Regions from separate parts of the Neobacillus sp. FW104-15D2 genome, predicted to be linked through region 1. Evidence: riboswitches for the same ligand, from Rfam matches in the RefSeq annotation. Region 1 holds a riboswitch; each other region holds the start of a gene.
What was found. A riboswitch is a leader RNA that binds a small molecule or an ion and turns the genes downstream of it on or off. The one in region 1 is predicted to bind thiamine pyrophosphate.
Positions count from the first base shown of each region.

Region 1 (4,999 bases):
CTGGAGCTTAAATTTACTCAAAATGAAGGTCTTAATTTTATGGCTGCACAGGTAACCAAAACTGCAACAGAAAGTATCCGCGAACAGCTTGCTAATAAAATTACCGAGAAATACGTAAAGAATATTTTTGCAAATCTTGGTGATGTAGCAAATGGGTTTAAAACAGCTGCGGATGGTTCTTCTCAACTGCATGACGGAACGGTCCAGCTTCATGATGGAACTGGCCAGCTGCTGGATTCACTAACAGAAAAATCAGCCGATATTAAAAAACTTGCAGACGGTTCACAAGAACTTGAGGCAGGAACTGCGGAGATGGCTGGTTCTTTATCCTCTAAGCAAAGTGATATAACCAAACTTGCAAGTGGTTCCAAGGAATTAAAAAATGGAACTGGACTTCTCCTTTCCTCTTTAAACAGTAAATCAGGCGACATCACCCGCTTAGCTCAAGGATCTGCTGCTGCTAATGACGGGACAGGAAAATTGCTTGCTGCTCTAAAAGCTGGGCAGCCTGGCGTTCAGCAGCTCGCTGGAGGCGGGAAGAGCCTAGCAGAAAGTGCACCAGCTCTAAAAGCTGGCACTGAAGGGATTTTAAAAGGTTTAAATGACACCAAAAATGGACTCACTTTAGTAGTGAAGCCTAAAACCGAAGAACTATCGAAGGGTGTTACCGATCTAGTTGGGAGTGTCTCACTTACTGCAAAGGGACTCGATGGTTATGTTTCTTTAATCGAGAATTATATTTCAAACCCTACATCTGAAAATAAAGCACCTTATCTTTTCGCTATAGGTGAACTTAGAAAGATGTCTGACTACCTAAATTCACAAAAAACAAAAGACGATCTTTCTGCACTTACTGCTGGCGCAACCGCTTTACCAAAAGCATTTGAGCCTGGTGGAGTTCCTGGAAAGATACTTACACCTGTTGATGGTCTTAATGCTTTAATAGCAGGTCAGACGCAAATCAATGCAGGTGTTGCTGATTTAGCCGCTAAGGCTCCTGCTCTTCAAAAGGGCACAGCGGACCTTGCGACAGGCTGGAATACAATGATTGATCAAGTTACACTTCTCCACGGTGGCACTACTCAAATTGCCGATGGAACAAAGACCGTCCAAACAGGCTGGAGTGACATGACTGCAGGCGTAACGAAGCTTGATAATGGAGCCGCTCAGATTTCAGCCGGAAATGCATCGGTTGATAAAGGTTGGCATGATCTTTCTGCCGGTGCTGCACAAATTCATACAGGCATGGTTCAGGTCAGCGACGGAAATGCATCTGTTAACCAAGGATGGGGTGACCTAACAACAGGTGTTACTCAATTAAATGATGGAGCTGCCAAGCTTGATGACGGGTCGAACCAGCTCGCTTCCGGATTAAAAGATGGTGCACAAAAAACTAGTGCCATTAAAGCGGATGATCAAAATATCCAAATGTTTGCTTCACCTGTTAATCTGGCAGGAAGCACGATTCATAAGTATCCGCACTACCGGGATTCAACTGCACCGTATGTTTTATCTTTAGCTTTATTTGTTGGAATTCTGGTTTTATCATTATTTATTAATTTCAGAAGGCCTGAAGAAGTTTCCGCGCTCAGCTGGTTTGGAGCTAAGTTCTTAAATCTTTCGGTTCTTGCTGTAGGACAAGCTCTCCTATTATCACTAGTTGTCCTTGGCTTTTTAGGAATGGATGTAGATAACCCAGTGGCTTTCGTTTTATTTACCATAATTGTAAGTATCATTTTTTCAGGTATTATTTTATTTTTTGCATCATTGGGGAATGTCGGAAGATTCATGGCTCTTGCGTTCGTAGTATTACAGCTTTCTACAACTGGGGCTAACCTCCCAATCGAAATGCTGCCTGAAAATCTCCGTAACCTGAGCTCGTACCTTCCATTTACTTATACAATAGAAGGATTTAAGTCTATTATTTCACTTAATGACTCAGGTGCAGCTTTTGGAAACATGGCGATTTTGCTTGGCTTCTTTGTATTATTTATGTTGCTTTCAGCAGCTGTTTTCTTATTTAAGTCCAAGGAACATCCCCACCAAGCGGACATTGCGGTTTAAATTATTCTTTTAAATAAGTAAAAAAAAGCCCTCTTCCATATGGAATGAGGGCTTTTTTCAGCTTATTAATACTCTTTCTTAGCTGTACTATTGAGCATGGTTCTTGGTGCTGCGTTTATAACAAGAATCACCAAGATTGCACTGATAACAAAGCTAGCCAGCATATATGTGCCGTTATAAATTAATGAATAAAGTGCTACAGGCTGGCCTTTGGGTGCATACGAACCAAAGAATACAATCCCGGAAATAAAATGGCAGATAAACCTTAGCAGGCTTCCGATAAAAGCACCGACAACTGCAAGGGTCATCCACTGCCCTTTTCGATTCTGTGCCAATGACTGCTTTAAGCCAGCAGCAACTAATCCAGCAAGGCCCGCTGTTGCAAAAGCTAGAATATAATCAAGGAAGCCCTGAACAGGATGAACAACGGTCGAAAACCCTAAAATCAATTGAAGCAGTCCTAATAAAAAGCCAGTCAAAACCCCGCCTTTGGTTCCCCAGCGGTAGGCCATTAGAAAAATAGGAACCATCGCAATAGAAACAGATCCTCCCTGCGGCCAGATTCTAGAAAAAATAAAACCTGATGCCAGGTCCAGTAGATAAGCAAGTGCTGTAAAAACTGCTACCTCCACTAAAAACAATGTATTGCTTTTCTGATTCAAAACTTTTTCCCCCTTTTAATTTGGAGAGTGTCTTTCCCTATTACCTAATGCTCCGCATAAAAGTGGACTGCAAAAAGCAATCCAGGACGGTTGGGGACCCTGCATTGCCTATATCCTCAAACCACATCCCTACGCTAGCGTTAACTAACAGGTTCATAGGGTCAGAACTCGAACATTCACTCTCAGCCGCTTTTGCAGCTCCCCCTGTGGAAATATTAAATTTAATTCCTTTTCGAATATACTACTTTTTTTCATCTCCGACAAGGAAAAACATGGAATATGCAAAACATGGCCATTGGACGATTTTATTTAGAAGGAATTATGCTTCACCCTATCGAATTAATTCATCTAAAGCCCACTTTCATTTATCCCGATAGGAGGACCAACATGCTAACTCAAAAAAAAGAGGCTTTACTCAATTTTTTTAAAAGCCAGAAACAGCAGCTTTTATACGATTGGGACAAATCTATTATTGTTTCGGACAAGGATCCTTTTAGGGACAAAATACTTGCTAATGGCGAGTCCCTTTTCAATATGGTGTTAATGGTTTTTAAAATGACCCAGGACGAACTGTTGGAATACATAGAACATCTGGCTACAAGCGTATCTCTAGAGCGTGTAGAGGCAAATATCAATATCGGGGAATTTGTTTATAACGTTAATCTTGGCAGAAGTGTGCTTTACAGCTATCTTTCTAAAGCTGAACTGGACTGGAGCGACATGCAGGAATCAATCAATTTAATCAATTTCTGTTTTGACAAATTCCTTTACTTTGCTGTTTCCCACTATACCGAGGAAAAAAATAAAATTATAGAAGAAAAAACCAAGTTTATTGACTCTACACATCAGGACAGGCTTACCTTGCTTGGTCAAATGACATCAAGTTTTATTCATGAATTTCGCAATCCACTTACTTCCATTCAGGGATTTATTCAGCTGTTAAAATCAGATTTTCCCGATATGAAATATCTGGATATCATTTCGAACGAATTGGGACAATTGAATTTCCGCATTTCACAGTTTCTTCTTCTATCAAAAAAGGAACTGATTGGCAAAGAAAAGAGTTACTACAGTTTGAATACTTTAATTGAGGAAGTTTTAAACTTTCTCTATCCCAGTATTCTGGATGGGAAAGTGAAAATTGATAAAAAGTTGTCAGGTGACCCTCAGCTTTATGGATATGCGGATGAAATAAGGCAAGTATTCATTAATATCATCTTTAATGCCATTGATGTACTCGGCCACCAGAGCAGTGAGAATCCTTTAATTGGAATTGTATCGGAATCCCTGGATGAGACAAGCGTCAAAATAACAGTCTCAAATAATGGTCCGATGATACCCGAGGAAATACAAAAAACAATTTTCGAACCCTTTTTCACAACAAAAAAGTTGGGGACGGGGCTCGGACTATTTGTGTGCAAGGAAATTATTGAAAAACATAAGGGTGAAATTTATTGCAAATCCATGCCGAAGAATACATCCTTTTCTATTATCCTTCCAATAGCACTAAATACTTGATTAAAGGAGTTATTTTGTAATGTTTACCTTGAAAATTGATCAGGACATTGAACTTCAATTATTTCAGCTTCATGATTCACAAAAGTTGTATAGACTGGTAGATGAAAATAGAACCTATCTAAGGGAGTGGCTGCCTTGGGTGGATGGTATGACCTCCTCCTTCCAATATCATGGAATTATCCCAATGTGGCTTAAACAGTTCGCCGAAAATAATGGATTTAACGCCGGGATTGTATATAAAGGAGAACTGGCAGGCTCTTTGGGCCTCCACCAAATTGATTGGCATAACCGGCAAACCAGCATTGGTTATTACCTTGGCCAAAAGTTTCAGGGACATGGAATTATGACAAGGGCAGTACAAGGTGTGTTAAACTATGTATTTTATGATCTTGGACTAAACCGGGTGGAAATCCGCTGCGGTGAAAAAAACATTAAAAGCCGTGCCATTCCTGAAAGGCTGGGATTTAAAACAGAAGGCATGATTCAAGATGGCGAACAATTATATGGACGCTATCATAATCTGGTTATATACGGAATGTTATCAAGAGATTGGCTGCATTAATTTGCGGCCGGCTCTTTTTTTAGTTTCCAATATAAATTCAGCCATATTAGCTGGACAATTGGGTAGAAAGTAAAAGAATAAAAAATAGAAAACCCGTCTCTGTAATGGTAAATCCCCACTTTATGAGCCACTGCTTCCGTTAATAATCCAATTAAAGACCAGCAAAGTATATATGCAACAGCGTGGCGTGTTT
Region 1 is NZ_JBYTCJ010000013.1:84,481-89,479, forward strand. It holds gene AC3WR0_RS12335 (YhgE/Pip family protein) at 1-2,064, shown strand, start outside; gene thiT (energy-coupled thiamine transporter ThiT) at 2,130-2,726, opposite strand; TPP riboswitch at 2,836-2,941, opposite strand; gene AC3WR0_RS12345 (histidine kinase N-terminal domain-containing protein) at 3,114-4,244, shown strand; gene AC3WR0_RS12350 (GNAT family N-acetyltransferase) at 4,264-4,806, shown strand; gene AC3WR0_RS12355 (hypothetical protein) at 4,803-4,999, opposite strand, start outside.

Region 2 (4,999 bases), on a different contig from region 1:
TTTTATTGCTTATTTTTAGGCTTTCCACTTTTGATTGAATTGGGGGGATATTTTCGATGGCGTATATTGAATTAAAAAATGTTTCATTTTCCTATCCGGACGCAAACCAGCCTGCCATTCATAACTTATCTCTCCAAGTGGAAAAGGGACAGTTTATTGTCCTTTTCGGTGCCTCTGGCTCAGGTAAAAGTACTCTTTTGCGTCTTTTAAAAAAGGAAATCGTGCCACATGGAGAGCTTTCGGGTGAGATCCTTTTAAATGGGGGTTCAATCGAGAACCAAACTGTGAATACAGGCTTTGTTTTCCAGGATCCGGAGAATCAGGTAGTTGCTGATAATGTTCTTCATGAAATGGTGTTTGGCCTTGAAAATATAGGTTTATCTACAAATGAGATGAGAAGCAGGATTGCAGAGATGGTTCATTATTTTGATGCCGAGAACCTATTGAACCGGGATACGCATGAACTTTCAGGCGGTATGAAACAGCAGATTAATTTGGCATCTGTTCTCCTTATGCAGCCGGATATTCTTCTGCTGGATGAACCCACAGCCCAGCTGGACCCTGTAAGTGCCAGAGAGTTTTTAAATATGCTGGTCCACCTAAATGAAGAGTTTGGAATGACGATTATTCTGGCTGAGCACCGTTTGGAGGAAATATTTCTGCTTGCAGACAGTATTGTTTTAATGGATAAAGGAGAAGTGAAGGTTCAGGGAGGGACCCGCCAGGTTCTTGAAAATCTATGGAGAAACCCTCCTTTTAATAAGTATGTTCCTAGTATTCCTTCGCTTTATTTAAGCCTTGGAGGGAAAGAAAAGCTGCCTCTTTCAGTTAAGGAAGGGCGAAGCTGGACCCAGACTGTGGAGATTGCTAAAAAAGATAAAACAAGATTGGCTGAAATAACAGAAGAGATCCTTAACGCCCAAAATCTATATTTTCAATATCAGAAAGAAGATGGTTATATATTAAAGGAACTGAATCTTTCTATCAGAAAAGGTGACTTTTATGCTCTCTTGGGTGGTAATGGCTCTGGAAAGTCAACTTTATTGAAGCTGCTGGCGGGTGTGTTAAAGCCAGAGAGAGGGAAGCTTATTTTCAAGGGAAAACAGTTAAAGGCATGGAAAAATAAAAGCCTTGCAGCTGAAATAGGCTATTTGCCGCAAAACCCTAAGTTATTTTTCATACAGGATACTGTAGAAAAAGAAATTCAGGATACTCTTGAACAATGGGGATTAAAGAACGAACATGAGGTTGAGCCTCTTCTGGAGAAGCTTGGAATAAATCATCTTCGCCATAATCATCCATACGATTTAAGCGGCGGAGAACTTCAGAAAGCAGCGCTAGCCTGCCTGCTTTTAAGAAAGCCTGAAATTCTGCTGCTGGATGAACCTACAAAGGGACTGGATCCCTTGTCGAAGGATCATTTAGCAGATATTCTTTGTAAGTTGAATTGCGAGGGCGTTTCTATCCTGATGTCCACCCACGATGTAGAGTTTGCAGCCCGCTACGCCTCAAAATGCGGAATGATGTTTCAGGGAAGTATAACATCGGAATCTGAGCCCGATGCTTTTTTTAGTGGGAATTTCTTTTATACTACGATGGTACAACGGCTGTTTCGCAGTAGGTCCGACCAACAAATCGTTACCCTCGAGGAGGCAGTTGAGCTATGCAGGCTAAGAAGATAATTGTTACTTCAGCGGCACTCCTTATGGTTGCACTGCTCTTATATTTATCATTTAGCTTGCAAAGTCAGTATATATGGCTAAGCCTGGCCATTGTTGTCCTTTCAATGCTGCTGTTATTAATAAGGTTTGAAAAAAGAAAGGCAGAACCACGCGAACTGGTGTTGCTTGCTGTCCTCGCGGCTATTGCGGCTGTAGGCAGGGTTCCGTTTGCCAGTATTCCAAGTGTTCAGCCTACAACTTTTGTGATTATGATGTCAGGATTGGTTTTTGGTGCAGAGAGTGGCTTTATTATTGGGGCGGTCGCAGCACTTGCATCAAATATGATCCTTGGCCAGGGACCTTGGACACCCTGGCAGATGGCTGCCTGGGGACTTGTCGGTTTCTCCGCAGGCTTATTAAAGAACAGCCGATTAATGAACTGGACCTGGGGCAGGGTGGTCTTCGGAATTGTTTGGGGATTTTTATTTGGGTGGATTATGAATATTTGGGGTTACTTTTCCTTTACACAGGGAGGAAATCTCTTTGAATTAAAATCAATATTCACTTACTTTGCTGCCAGCGCTCTGTTTGATGCCATGCATGCTGCATCAAATGTCTTTTTTCTGGTTTTGTTTGGCAAGCCCTGGATGAAAATACTTACCAGGTTTAAAAGGAAATATGGGCTGATGGAATTTTGAGAAACGTAGTTAACCACTTTTCATAAATGATATCTTAACATCAAATTGATCCATAAAAAGGTTGAAATTGATGTTAAAATCAACTTAAGATCTCCCCTTCACGCAAAGGGAGTTTTTTCATCCTCTTGTCATCTTCAATGATTAGGTATATTCTGAAACAGAATTAAATATCGCGAAAAACTGCTAGGGGTGCCCAGGTATGGGCTGAGAGAAAAACACTCGTTTTTTAACCCTTTGGACCTGATCTGGATCATACCAGCGTAGGAAAGTAGTGAGAAACTGTTTTTTCTCTAACTTTTTTAAGCTAACCAGGTCCGATTGGGAACCTGGTTTTTTATTTGCGTAAAAAAATAAGGAGAGAATATCAATGGAACTAAATGAACAGCCCAACGAAGGTTTAACTAGCAGAATTGATGATAAATTGCCTCCTGCTAAAAGCTTTTTATATGGTCTCCAGCATGTCTTTGTTTCAAATGTCTGGCTTGACCCAATTTTTGTAGCGGCAATGATTGGTCTGCCGCTGACTTTATCCGCCAATATTGTAAACAGTATTTTTATTGCTGCAGGACTGGTAACGCTAATCCAGGCTACTAGACTAGTTCGGCTTCCAATCGTGCAGGGACCTTCCGCCGCTTTTGATTCGATTATGATTGCCGCGGGAAAGGCACATGGGCTTGCAGCAGCTAGTGGAGGAATCCTGTTAAGTGCTCTTATTGTTTTTATTTTGTCTATTACAGGATTAATTGGCCGCTTGAAAGCAATATTTACTCCTGTTATTTCGGGGACAGTTATTTTTGTTGTTGGTATTTCACTTTCAAGCTTTACGCTTTTTGAATTCCTTGGAGGGACACCGGGAATGGAAAGCTTTGCAAAGCCTTCGACACTTGCTATGTCTATACCAACAGCGGGTGTAGTTATTCTATTATCACTATTTGGCAAAGGAATGTGGAAGTCTTTTTCTTTCTTAATCGCTTTAGTAATTGGTGATATTATAGCGTCTCTTTTGGGGAAAACTAATTTTTCCATTATTGCTGACAAGAGTTGGTTTGGATTGCCGCACTTTCTTCCTTACGGTGCATTAACCTTTCATTGGAGCACTTTTATTACTTTCTTTGTTGCCTATATTGTAGCCGTTATTGAAGCAATGGGTGTATATCAGGCTTCTGCTGAAACACTGAAGGTCGATCTTGACTCCAAACGAATCCGAAATGGCTTTGCAGGTGAGGCAGCAGGTTCAATGCTTTCTTCATTAATTGGCGGATTTCCAACCACTGCTTATGCCCAAAATGTAGGTCTATTAAGGTTAACAGGGGTAGGGTCAAGATATCCAGTTATGTATGCAGGGGTAATATTTCTAATTCTAGGCCTTGTTCCGAAAGCTGGTGCTCTTTTGGCATTGACACCTGATGCCGTGGTAGGAGGCATCTTTTTACCCGCTGCAGCAAGTCTCATATTTACTGGAATTTCCTTGTTAGGTAAGATTGAAAAGTCCGAAAGAAATTATATGATTATAGGTTTATCCATATTACTTGCGATTTCACTGCCTGAATATTTTAAAGAGGCAAAAGGTGCCGTTGGGACGTTCCTTTCCAACAGCATAATGATTGCTGCCTTTACATCAATCATTTTGCAGTTCTTTCTTGTCAATATTCCTAATCGCATCAATAGAAACCATAAATAAAATTAAAGGGTTCTGGCCGACTAGTCCAGAACCCTTTATATATTAAAAAGGGGGAATAGACTTATGAAGACAATAGGATTAATTGGCGGGATGAGCTGGGAATCAACTAAGCATTATTATGAGCTGATAAATGAAAAGATAAAGGAAGAATTAGGTGGGCTTCATTCAGCAGAATGTATTTTATATTCCGTTGATTTTGAAGTAATAAAGGAACTTCAATTCGCGGGGGAATGGGAAAAGGCAGGGGAGATATTGAGTGCCACAGCTATAAAATTAGAAAATGCCGGTGCCGATTTTATTATACTTTGTACCAACACTATGCACATTTCAGCAGATGCAATCCTGCAGAAAATTACTATTCCTTTTTTACATATTGCTGACCCAACAGCTTATCAAATCAAATCAGAAGCCAAAAAGACCATCGGGCTGCTAGGCACAAATTTTACGATGGAGGAAGACTTTTATAAAGGAAGGCTGACTCAAAAGCATGGCTTGGAAGTTATTATTCCTGAAGAAGATGACCGAAAGGAAATCCATAGAATTATTTATGATGAGTTATGCTTGGGGGACATTAAGCTGGAATCCAAAGAGAAATATAAAAATATTATTAGTAAAATGGCCGAAAAAGGGGCAGAAGGCATTATTCTCGGATGCACTGAAATAGGGATGCTCATAAAGCCTGAAGATGTCACCCTTCCTCTTTATGATACCACGGCGCTTCATGCCTTCTATGCTGTGAAAAAGGCGTTAACTGAATAGATACAAGGGGAGAAAGCATAGAGATAGCTGGATTACTATCTTTTTATGCTGTCTTCTTTTTTTGTTGGGAATTCTCTATCAGACAAAATTCCAAAGAAATCCATGAAAATGTCTCATAGCCCACATCGATAATCCTTTGAGTGATAATCAAAATATCCCTTCCTCCATTATTAGAATTAGATTAATGCCAAATATTACGA
Region 2 is NZ_JBYTCJ010000003.1:36,448-41,446, reverse strand. It holds gene AC3WR0_RS03565 (energy-coupling factor transporter transmembrane component T) at 1-75, shown strand, start outside; gene AC3WR0_RS03560 (ABC transporter ATP-binding protein) at 57-1,682, shown strand; gene AC3WR0_RS03555 (ECF transporter S component) at 1,664-2,359, shown strand; TPP riboswitch at 2,535-2,643, shown strand; gene AC3WR0_RS03550 (solute carrier family 23 protein) at 2,727-4,040, shown strand; gene AC3WR0_RS03545 (aspartate/glutamate racemase family protein) at 4,104-4,799, shown strand.
Region 2: another riboswitch for thiamine pyrophosphate. It lies ahead of AC3WR0_RS03550 (solute carrier family 23 protein); the one in region 1 lies ahead of thiT (energy-coupled thiamine transporter ThiT).

Region 3 (4,999 bases), on a different contig from region 1:
TATGCAATGGAAAGCTTTCATGAGGAATACGATTTTTATGTTACTCCTGCCACTGCGTTCCCTGCATCAAGGATTGGTGAACTTGATCCCAGCCCTTCTGAAAAAAGGCTGATCAGTATGGTTGGGCGATTTGGGCTTGGAGGGCTAGTGAAGAAGGCGGGGATAGTGGATACCATTGTCGAGAATAGCCTGAAACGGACACCGTTTACCCAACTTGCGAATCTAACTGGCCAGCCCTCCATGTCAGTTCCTTTGCATATGACCGCTGATGGCCTTCCCATAGGCGTCCAATTCATGGCTGCAGGAGGAAGAGAGGATTTATTATATCAAATGGCAGGGTCTCTCGAGCAAACCGAGTACTGGCAGGACGTGAAAAAAAATCCCATGTTCCTGAAGTAGAGGTGGCAGAGATTGGCATAACTGATCGGTGTTGTGCATTCTAGCTGTAACTTGTGCAATCCTTGGTATTCTCGGGCATTTCCTTTGGAATTCGTGCATTACTTGAGAGAATTCGTGCATTACTCGGGAGAATTCGGGCATAACTTGGAGGAATTCGTGCATTACTCGAAAGAATTCTTGAATTACATGAATGAGTACAGGCAAAAGTTTGAAAAAATTCATAATTTGACATTAAAAAACTATATTTTTAATAAAATTCACCTAAAAAAGTCTCTGTTAAAGCTCATTACTGATAAATTCCTTAATTTGTGCGTGAGACTCCCACGGAAAGCGACCGCCGGGAGAGGAAATCAACAAAACAAATCTTAAAAAACTTAAAAGGCTGGCCGCATTCCGGACAGCCTTTTGCCCTTTATTTTACTTGTTTAATTGAAACATCCTGCTGAAAAATGGTTCTTTTCATAAATACCTTTAAAAGAATATAGCCAATCGCAGCTCCGACAAAAGAGCTGGATATAAATGCAGGGATTAATCCGAACAAGGTAGCTTTTTGTCCGAGTAAAAGTGTTGAAATCGGATAGCACGCCATCGCGCCCAGGATTCCTGTTCCAATGACCTCACCGCAGACAGCAAATATTAGTTTATTTGTTTTTCTAAACAAAATTGCAGCAAGCAAAGCGCCAATCATGCTTCCCGGAAAGGCAAAGACTGACCCTGTTCCCATAAGATTTCTCAAAAGAGAAACACAAAAAGCCTGTAATACAGCATAAAAAGGGCCTAAAAGGACAGCCGACAGCACATTGATAAAATGCTGGATAGGAAATACCTTTACAAAACCGAGCGGGATGTAAAAAACGTTACTTGTTAGTGTCCCAATGGCTACCAGCATTGCTGCAATTGTTAGTTTCTGTGTTTTTCGCATGATAAGAATCCTCCTCTAAAGTATATAAATAAAAAGCCAGATCCACTATGGACCTGGCAACGTAAGTAATAGAAAAATACTCCGCTACTTTCCCACGCTGGTACAAACCAGATCAGGTCCAAAGGGTTAAAAAACAAAGTTTTTCTCTCAGCCCATTATAGGCACCCCTAGTAGTCAATCCGCTATTCATTTGTTTTTATCATAGACCTAGTGAAAATGTATGTAAAGCAATTTTTGGAAAATTCTCGTTATTGTTTTTGTAAGGGATATAAAAACAGGCATATTGCCTCACAAAAACCGGAAGGCAGAAAAGCCAACCAATTTTCTATGTGCTTAATTGCAAAACGGGAATCCAACCGTCACTGCCCCTTAAAATAAATTAGGCCCTTCCAAAAAGGAGAGGAGATTCCTATTTTCTAATTAAAGCAGCAATTTTGCTGCCCGCTTCTTCAGCATCAAGTGAATCCATGCTAATTCTGAAGTGGTAATGGGTATAAAACTCTTTCCGCTTGTAATATAATTCTTCCATTTGCGGAACAGTCAGGTCTTGTAGAACAGGCCGGGTGCTAATTAGAAAAGGCATCCTGTTTTTCCATACTTCCCAGGATATATCGAGATATATTACGGTACAGTTAGCCATGCAGACATCTCGAATTTCGCTTTGTAAAAAAGCCCCGCCTCCTAAGGAGATAACTGTTGATTCCTTAGCAGAAAACTTGGTAATTAAATTTTTCTCCTCCTGTCGAAATACAGCTTCACCCAGGGTTTTAAAAATTTCTGTTGCAGGCATCCCAAATTCCTGTTCAATTTCATGGTCGGCATCAATAAACGGCCATGAAAGCTTTTTTGCAGCTATTTTGCCTACCGTTGTTTTCCCTGACCCCATAAATCCTGTAAGGACAACGCTTTTAGTCATATCTGGCACTTCCTATAATCAATTGTTAAACTAATCTTAACATAGCCGAAGTATAGCTTAAAGGAAAAATGGGAGGTTGCCGATGATAGCCAGATGGATCGCCGTAAATGTCACAGTCGTGGTGATAATAGCAGTATGGGCCTTTTCAAAGGGTTATGACAGCAGCTATGTTTTGATCGGAAAAATAATAGCTCAGGCCGCTTTTATGCTGTATTTAATTAACCTGAATATGTACTTTGTTTTTTTGCTTATTAGAAAAAGTACGATTAGAGATGTAAAAGTTAAACTTGCAAAAATCTCTAAAAAAATGATGAAATATCACATTCCAATTGCTACCACTGCCAGCTTGCTGATCGGTGTCCATGCAGTGATCATGGCTTATGCCCGTCGTGAAGATTTCTGGATATGGAAGACAGAAACCGGGGTTTTGTCTTTGATCATACTGGCTGTTCTTTTATATAGTGGTCTATTAAGACACCGAAAGGCCACTGGAAAGAGAAGAAGATTTCATTACGGCATGGCATTTGTTTTCTTTGGTATAGTGATTTTACATGTTTTCTTGTAGTTTTTTCGGCAGGTTTGAAGGTGGATGAATGGAATTTTTTTTATTGCCTAAAATGATAGGTGAGGAGGCAATAAAAATGAATAATTTAATGGCTATAATGATGAAATTTGTTACATGTTTGGTTGCTTTTGCGGTAGGGCTGGACTTGTTTTTTAATGCGACATTGACAGATATCGTTTCGTTCAGCGTGCTTATGACAGTGGTTTCTTATTTTGCAGGAGACAGGATACTCCTGCAGCGTGTTGGAAATAAAAATGCTCTTATCGCAGATTTTCTACTTTCTTACACGATTGTTTGGATTTTTGGGAGTGTGCTTCTCGACAGCTATTTGCAAATTGCATGGGGAAGTATTATTTCAGCTGTGATTATTACAGCAGGGGAATACTTTGTCCACCGATTGCTCCTTCGTTCAATGCCTGATGCAAATCAAAACAAGAATACAGTGTCTAACAGACTTGCATATGGAATGGAAATGTCCGAGGAGAAAGACCCGCTTAAAGAAAAGTAATTTCCTTCTAAAAACCTCTAAACAGCATATATTTTGGAATAGGTCTTCCTATATAGGAAGATTTATTTTTGTTTTAAGAGTGAGGAGGAAAGAATATGCCGAGCGGTAAAACAGAAATCATTATGGATTTACCCATTCGGGAAATCTGGAATTTTGTGAAGGATATGGACAATTGGGCACCATTGGTTCCAGGGTACATCACTCATAAAAAAATAAGTGAACACCAATCGGAATGGGTGTTCAAGCAGGAGATTGGAATCATTAAGAAAAAAGTTACTCTTTTGATTACGATTAAAGAATGGATCGAGCCGGAGAAGGTTACATTTACCCTAAACGGAGTCACAGAAAATATCACTGGTGAAGGTTACTTTCAAGCTGAATCGCTGGGAAAAAGCCGAACAAAAATGATTGGCTCCCTTGATATGAAGGCTGCAGGTCCGATCGCAGCCATGATGAATGCAGTCATGAAAAACTCCGTTCCTAAAACAGGGGAAGAAATGACCGCCGCAATCGCTGCAAAACTAGAAGAAATAAAGGCGGGAAGATAATATTTTTACATATAAGCGAGTGGGCCCAGCGTTTGCCAGGGCCTTTTTGATTTGCCTCCGGCTTTTCTTAATTCCAATATTAGGGCATACTATTAATGTCATTCTTAAATAGAGGAGATTAACAATGTTAAAAGCACAAATGGAACAATATGCTGAAAGGTTAAAAAAGGGACAGGCAATACTTTTTAAAGAAGAACAAGAGTACCTGAAAAAAAACAGTATGTTCGAGGGACTTGAGGACAAGCTTTCCTTAGCGGATGCATCTGCCCGTTTTAAAGGTTCTTATATAGAACGCAGCGAAAAGGAACTCGAAAGCCTTTTAGCAGAGGAGTCAGCAGATTTTCTTAAACTTCCAATTAGTTATTTCCGCCAGCATAAAAATGAGTTTTTGTATATGGAATCCGAGTGGTTTGAATTAATTGGCGTTGATGCTATTTCACTTGAAACGGACGATTTATTCGAAAACTATGATGTTATGCTTGGTTTAAGGCTGCAGAAAAAATACTCTTCCGCTATTCGAGGATATTTAGAAAATGAATTAAAGAATGGTGAAACGGATTTTGATCTGGTATTTGAAGATGCAATCTGGAACCTGAATTTTAATTTGGAAGCAATAGAAGGCTTTAGCGAAACGATGACCATTGGTGAAGCGTACGAGTTAATTTATGCTTTTCTCTTCAAACTGGCAGAAAGTGTTGAGAAGCAATAAAAGTGCCACAGGAATGAATTCTATGATAAAGTTAAAACGATTACATTAGTAAAAGGGGTATTAATATGACAAACGAAAACAATAATACAGCATTGCCTCCAAAAACCTGCTCGGTTGATCGTCTTGTGACGCTTCCAGCGGATGTGGAAAAGGTATTAAAAGGAGAAAAAACAGCTACTCGCCGTAACGGACGTTATGCAGATGTTGGTGAAATCATGACGCTTCAAGGCAAGGACTTTGTAGTAGAGAACGTTTATTCCCAATCCCTTGGAGAATTAACTGAAGAAAATGCCCGCCAGGAAGGCTTTGCTAGCCTGGAGGATTATAAGCAATCCATTCTTTCTATTCATCCGGGAATGCCATGGGTTCCACAGATGAAGGTATGGGTTCACGAATTTCGTCCTGTTGAAGCTTAATAGGTAATTCCGTGGA
Region 3 is NZ_JBYTCJ010000048.1:12,521-17,519, reverse strand. It holds gene AC3WR0_RS24240 (amidase family protein) at 1-399, shown strand, start outside; gene thiW (energy coupling factor transporter S component ThiW) at 812-1,321, opposite strand; TPP riboswitch at 1,394-1,500, opposite strand; gene AC3WR0_RS24230 (shikimate kinase) at 1,731-2,237, opposite strand; gene AC3WR0_RS24225 (hypothetical protein) at 2,320-2,802, shown strand; gene AC3WR0_RS24220 (YndM family protein) at 2,879-3,310, shown strand; gene AC3WR0_RS24215 (SRPBCC family protein) at 3,406-3,858, shown strand; gene AC3WR0_RS24210 (branched-chain amino acid aminotransferase) at 3,983-4,567, shown strand; gene AC3WR0_RS24205 (ASCH domain-containing protein) at 4,633-4,983, shown strand.
Region 3: another riboswitch for thiamine pyrophosphate. It lies ahead of thiW (energy coupling factor transporter S component ThiW); the one in region 1 lies ahead of thiT (energy-coupled thiamine transporter ThiT).

Region 4 (4,999 bases), on a different contig from region 1:
ATGTCATTTTCCACGCATCAGGCGGTACAGGCAATGGACTTTTTAAAGAAGCCAATGACTTAAAGAAAAAAGATCCTAAACGTGAAATCTGGGCAATTGGTGTTGACCGAGATCAGAGCAATATGGGTGAGGATGTGGTTCTGACTTCCGCTCTTAAACGTGTCGATGTAGCGGTACAAGATACGGCTAATAAAGCAAAGAACGGCAATTTCCCAGGAGGAAAAGATGTTCTTTATGGATTAAATGAAGGCGGCGTAGGATTAACACCAATTAACGCGAAGGCTGCCAATAAAGATGCAATTGATAAAGCTGTAAAAGATTGGACAGATAAAATCAAGTCTGGAGCGGTAAAAGTTCCCGGCACTCTGGCTGAATTGAAAACATTTAACGCAAAATAATATTGAAAAAGAAATAAGCGGGGGGCTAACCCGCTTTTTCATTTGTTATCGAGCAACAGAATTTATTAAATTTTTTATGCAGAACAGTGTGTTCTCTCTTATAAAGGAGTGTAATAAATGGAAAATGTTTTTGATTATGAGGATATTCAATTGATTCCGGCAAAAGCGATGGTTAATAGCCGGTCGGAGTGTGATACATCCGTTAATTTTGGTGGACGCACGTTTAAGCTCCCTGTAGTGCCTGCTAATATGCAGACGATTATAGACGAGAAGATTGCGATCTATTTAGCAGAAAATAATTATTTTTATATTATGCATCGTTTTTACCCGGAGAAGCGGTTGGATTTTGTAAAAGATATGAATTCTCGTGGGTTATATGCCTCGATTAGTGTTGGGGTGAAGGAAGAGGAATATAGATTCATCCAACAATTAGCAGAGGAAGGTCTATCACCTGAATACATTACTATTGATATTGCTCATGGACATTCTAATGCAGTAATCAATATGATTCAGCATATAAAGAAACTTCTTCCTTCAAGCTTTGTTATTGCAGGAAATGTCGGTACTCCTGAAGCAGTAAGAGAATTGGAAAATGCCGGTGCAGATGCAACGAAGGTAGGCATAGGACCAGGAAAGGTATGTATTACTAAAATAAAAACCGGTTTTGGAACAGGCGGCTGGCAATTAGCGGCCCTTAGATGGTGTGCAAAAGCGGCAAGCAAGCCGGTTATTGCAGACGGGGGCATCCGCACACATGGTGATATAGCGAAATCGATTCGGTTTGGAGCTTCTATGGTTATGATTGGCTCATTATTTGCCGGACATGAAGAGTCCCCAGGAGAAATGATCGAAAAAGACGGAAAGCTATGTAAAGAATACTTTGGATCGGCTTCCGAGTTTCAAAAGGGTCAAAGGAAAAATGTCGAAGGCAAAAAAATGTATGTTGAGTATAAAGGTTCTTTAAAGGATACCTTGAATGAAATGAAGGAGGATCTTCAATCGTCCATTTCCTATGCGGGGGGAAATAAGCTGTCAGCAATCCGTACTGTAGATTATGTTATTGTAAAGAATTCAATCTTTAATGGTGATAAAGTATATTAAATAGGGGTTAAACCTATTTTAATTGTGGTTAAAAATGGTTAATGCTGGTGGAAACTATATATCTACTCGCTCCATAGAGTAAATGAACTGCTGAGCAGCTGTCCAGTGCTGGATAGAAAAGAAATGTAAGTTAAAAACGATTTTCTTAGTACTTTACATTTTTTAATCGTGTGCTATAGTTTACTTTATTCCAACTTAATATTATGATCGAATTACACTAGGGGGGCCTTTGGCTGAGATAGAACATTGTTCTAGACCCTTTGAACCTGATCTGGATGATACCAGCGGAGGGAAGTGGAGCGAATCTTTATGTCAGCCTCATTTATTTTGACATTAACCTTCAAACCATTCATTTCTCTGGAAGTGGGTGGTTTTTTATTTTGTATTTTATTAAGGAGCGAAGAAAATGAAGGCTATATCCGGAGATTTATCTCAAAAAATTGCACACGAAGTGGAATCAAGACAAGAAGAATTAATGGAGCTTCTTACCAAATTAATTTCTTTCCCAACAGTAAGTCCGCCTGCCAGGAATACAAATGACATACAAGAATTTATTCAAGACTACTTAAAAGACCTGGGCTTTAAAACGGAAAAGTGGGATGTTTACCCAGGAGACCCTAATGTTGTTGGGATCTTAAAAGGAAAAGTTTCTGAGCAATATAATAGTTTAATCATAAATGGTCATGTGGATGTTGCAGAAGTAGGTGATGATAAAGAATGGAATAAATCTCCCTTTACTACCTATTTTAAAGACCAATATATTTATGGACGTGGTGTTGCCGACATGAAAGGTGGCATTGCAGCATCGCTATTTGCTTTTAAACTATTAAAAGCACTCGATATTACTCTTCAAGGTGACTTGCAATTTCAGTCAGTGATCGGGGAAGAAGTGGGTGAAGCGGGAACACTCGATTGTACAGAAAAGGGGTATACTGCTGACTATGCAGTAGTAGTCGATACAAGTGATTTACATATTCAAGGCCAAGGCGGGGTCATTACCGGCTGGATAACGATTCAAAGTAAAGAAACCTATCACGACGGTTTGCGCAGGAAAATGATTCATGCAGGTGGTGGCGTGAAGGGGGCTAGTGCGATTGAGAAAATGATGAAAATCATCTCTGGCCTTCAAGACCTGGAACGCCACTGGGCGATTACGAAAAGTTATGAGGGCTTTGAACCTGGTGTTAATACCATCAATCCTGCTGTGATTGAAGGTGGCAGGCATGCCGCATTTGTTGCTGATCGCTGCGCACTTTGGATTACGGTACATTTTTATCCGAATGAAGATTATGAAGAAGTTATCAAGGAAATTGAACAACATATTAATGCTGTAGCCGCTGCGGATCCGTGGTTAAGAGAAAATCCGCCAGAATTCAAATGGGGAGGAAAATCGATGATTGAGGATCGTGGAGAGATTTTTCCTTCCTTGGAAATTGATTCAGAGCACCCTGGGACGCTTCTTTTAGCCGATTCGTATGAAAAATTATTAATCCAAAAGCCAACAATAGGAATGTCACCTACAGTTACTGATGCTGGATGGCTAGGACGGGCCGGGATTCCGACTGTCATTTTTGGGCCAGGAAAATTAGAAGATGCACATTCTGTAAATGAAAAGGTGGAAGTTCGTCAATTACTAGATTTTACGAAAGTATTAGCCACATTTATTGCAGAGTGGTGCAACACTAGAAAGGAGGAATAAACAAATGAAATTTACAGACTTTCTTTTTGAAAAAGTAAATGAAATCTGGCAAAAAACTCACCAGCATCCTTTTGTGGTGGGGATGGGGACAGGAGATTTGCCTGTTGAATCGTTTATTCGGTACATGAAACAGGACTATGTCTTTTTAATCGACTATTCCAAGCTTTTTGCACTAGGTGCGGTCAAGGCAAAAGATATCGAGACGATGGCCGCTTTTGCAAAGCTGCTTCATGAGACATTGCATGGGGAAATGGATTTGCACCGCCAATATGCTGAACGATTTGGTATTACCAACCAACAGCTTGAGGAAACGAAGCCACTCCCAATGAATTTTGCCTATACGCGTTATATGCTATATGTGGCTCAGAATGGTTCTCTTGAAGAATTGATCTCTGCGCTGCTGCCTTGTATGTGGAGCTATTGGGAGATTGGCAAGATGCTTGCTGAAAAGTATCCAGGATCTAAAGAGCATCCTTTATATGGTGAATGGATCAAAATGTATTCATCAGATGAATTTGGTTCCTTGGCCACCTGGCTGATTGATTTGTTAGATCAATTGACTGATGGGAAACCGGACCGGGAACTAGAAGACCTCGAAGACCATTTCCTGACGACATCCAGGTTTGAATATATGTTCTGGGATATGGTCTATCAGGGGGGCGAGTGGCCTGTCTAGTTCACCCATTTTATCAATAAAAGAACTTTCGTATGCTTTTCCCGGTGAAGCTAAGGGAAAGCCCGTTTTTCAAAACATTTCAATGAATGTGCTGCCAGGGGAGTTTGTCTCAGTTATTGGCGCGAGTGGTTCAGGGAAAAGCACGTTATTCAAACTGATTGCCGGATTATTGGAGCCTGACCAGGGACAAATCTGGATTAATGGCCAACAATCTGGAAAGCGATTAGGAAAAGTCGGCTTTATGCCCCAAAAGGATCTGCTTTTGCCGTGGAGAACTGTAGCGGACAACGTTATGCTGCCAATTGAGCTTAGCAAGGAAAAAAAGCAAGAGAAAATGAGTGAAATTATTGAAGGGTTAAACAGATTTGGCTTAGCTGGTTATGAAAAAGCCTATCCCCATGAACTTTCCGGTGGAATGAAGCAACGGGTCGCCTTTTTAAGAACGATTATGACTGGAAGAGAACTTTTATTATTAGACGAGCCGTTTGGCGCCCTCGATTCAATGACGAAGCATAATATGCACAGCTGGTTGTTAGAACTTTGGGAAGATCTGCAAAAAACAGTATTGTTCATAACTCATGATTTGGAAGAAGCGATTCTGTTAAGCGATCGAATTTATCTTCTGCCAGATAAAGGAGCGGTAAAAGAATTAAAGGTGGAGATGCCGCGGCCGAGACGTTCTGACCTTATATATCAAACCGAGTTCATTGCAATGAGAAAAGAATTGGAGCTGCTGATTCACAATGAAAAATAGATTCAAGAATTGGGCAGAGAACTATGGACTGTTTCTATTGGTTGTTGTTCTCCTTATATGTGTATGGGAATGGGTCATTAAACAAGGATTTATTCCATCCTTTATTTTGCCTGCGCCCACATCCATCTGGCAATCATTGATGGAAAATCGGCAGCTTTTGCTGGAACAGCATTTACCTGCCACCTTAAAAGAGGTATTGCTTGGTTTTATCCTGTCCTTAATCGGTGGGGTGATAATTGGGGTTGGCATGCACTTTTCACGAGCGTTAGAAAAAGTACTTTATCCATTTCTCGTTATTTCACAAACAGTGCCGCTGATTGCGATTTCTCCTATTTTTATCATGTGGTTCGGCTACTCCATTTGGAGTAAAA
Region 4 is NZ_JBYTCJ010000034.1:44,603-49,601, reverse strand. It holds gene AC3WR0_RS21580 (BMP family lipoprotein) at 1-398, shown strand, start outside; gene guaC (GMP reductase) at 516-1,499, shown strand; TPP riboswitch at 1,709-1,809, shown strand; gene AC3WR0_RS21570 (acetylornithine deacetylase) at 1,906-3,198, shown strand; gene tenA (thiaminase II) at 3,203-3,874, shown strand; gene AC3WR0_RS21560 (ABC transporter ATP-binding protein) at 3,822-4,628, shown strand; gene AC3WR0_RS21555 (ABC transporter permease) at 4,618-4,999, shown strand, end outside.
Region 4: another riboswitch for thiamine pyrophosphate. It lies ahead of AC3WR0_RS21570 (acetylornithine deacetylase); the one in region 1 lies ahead of thiT (energy-coupled thiamine transporter ThiT).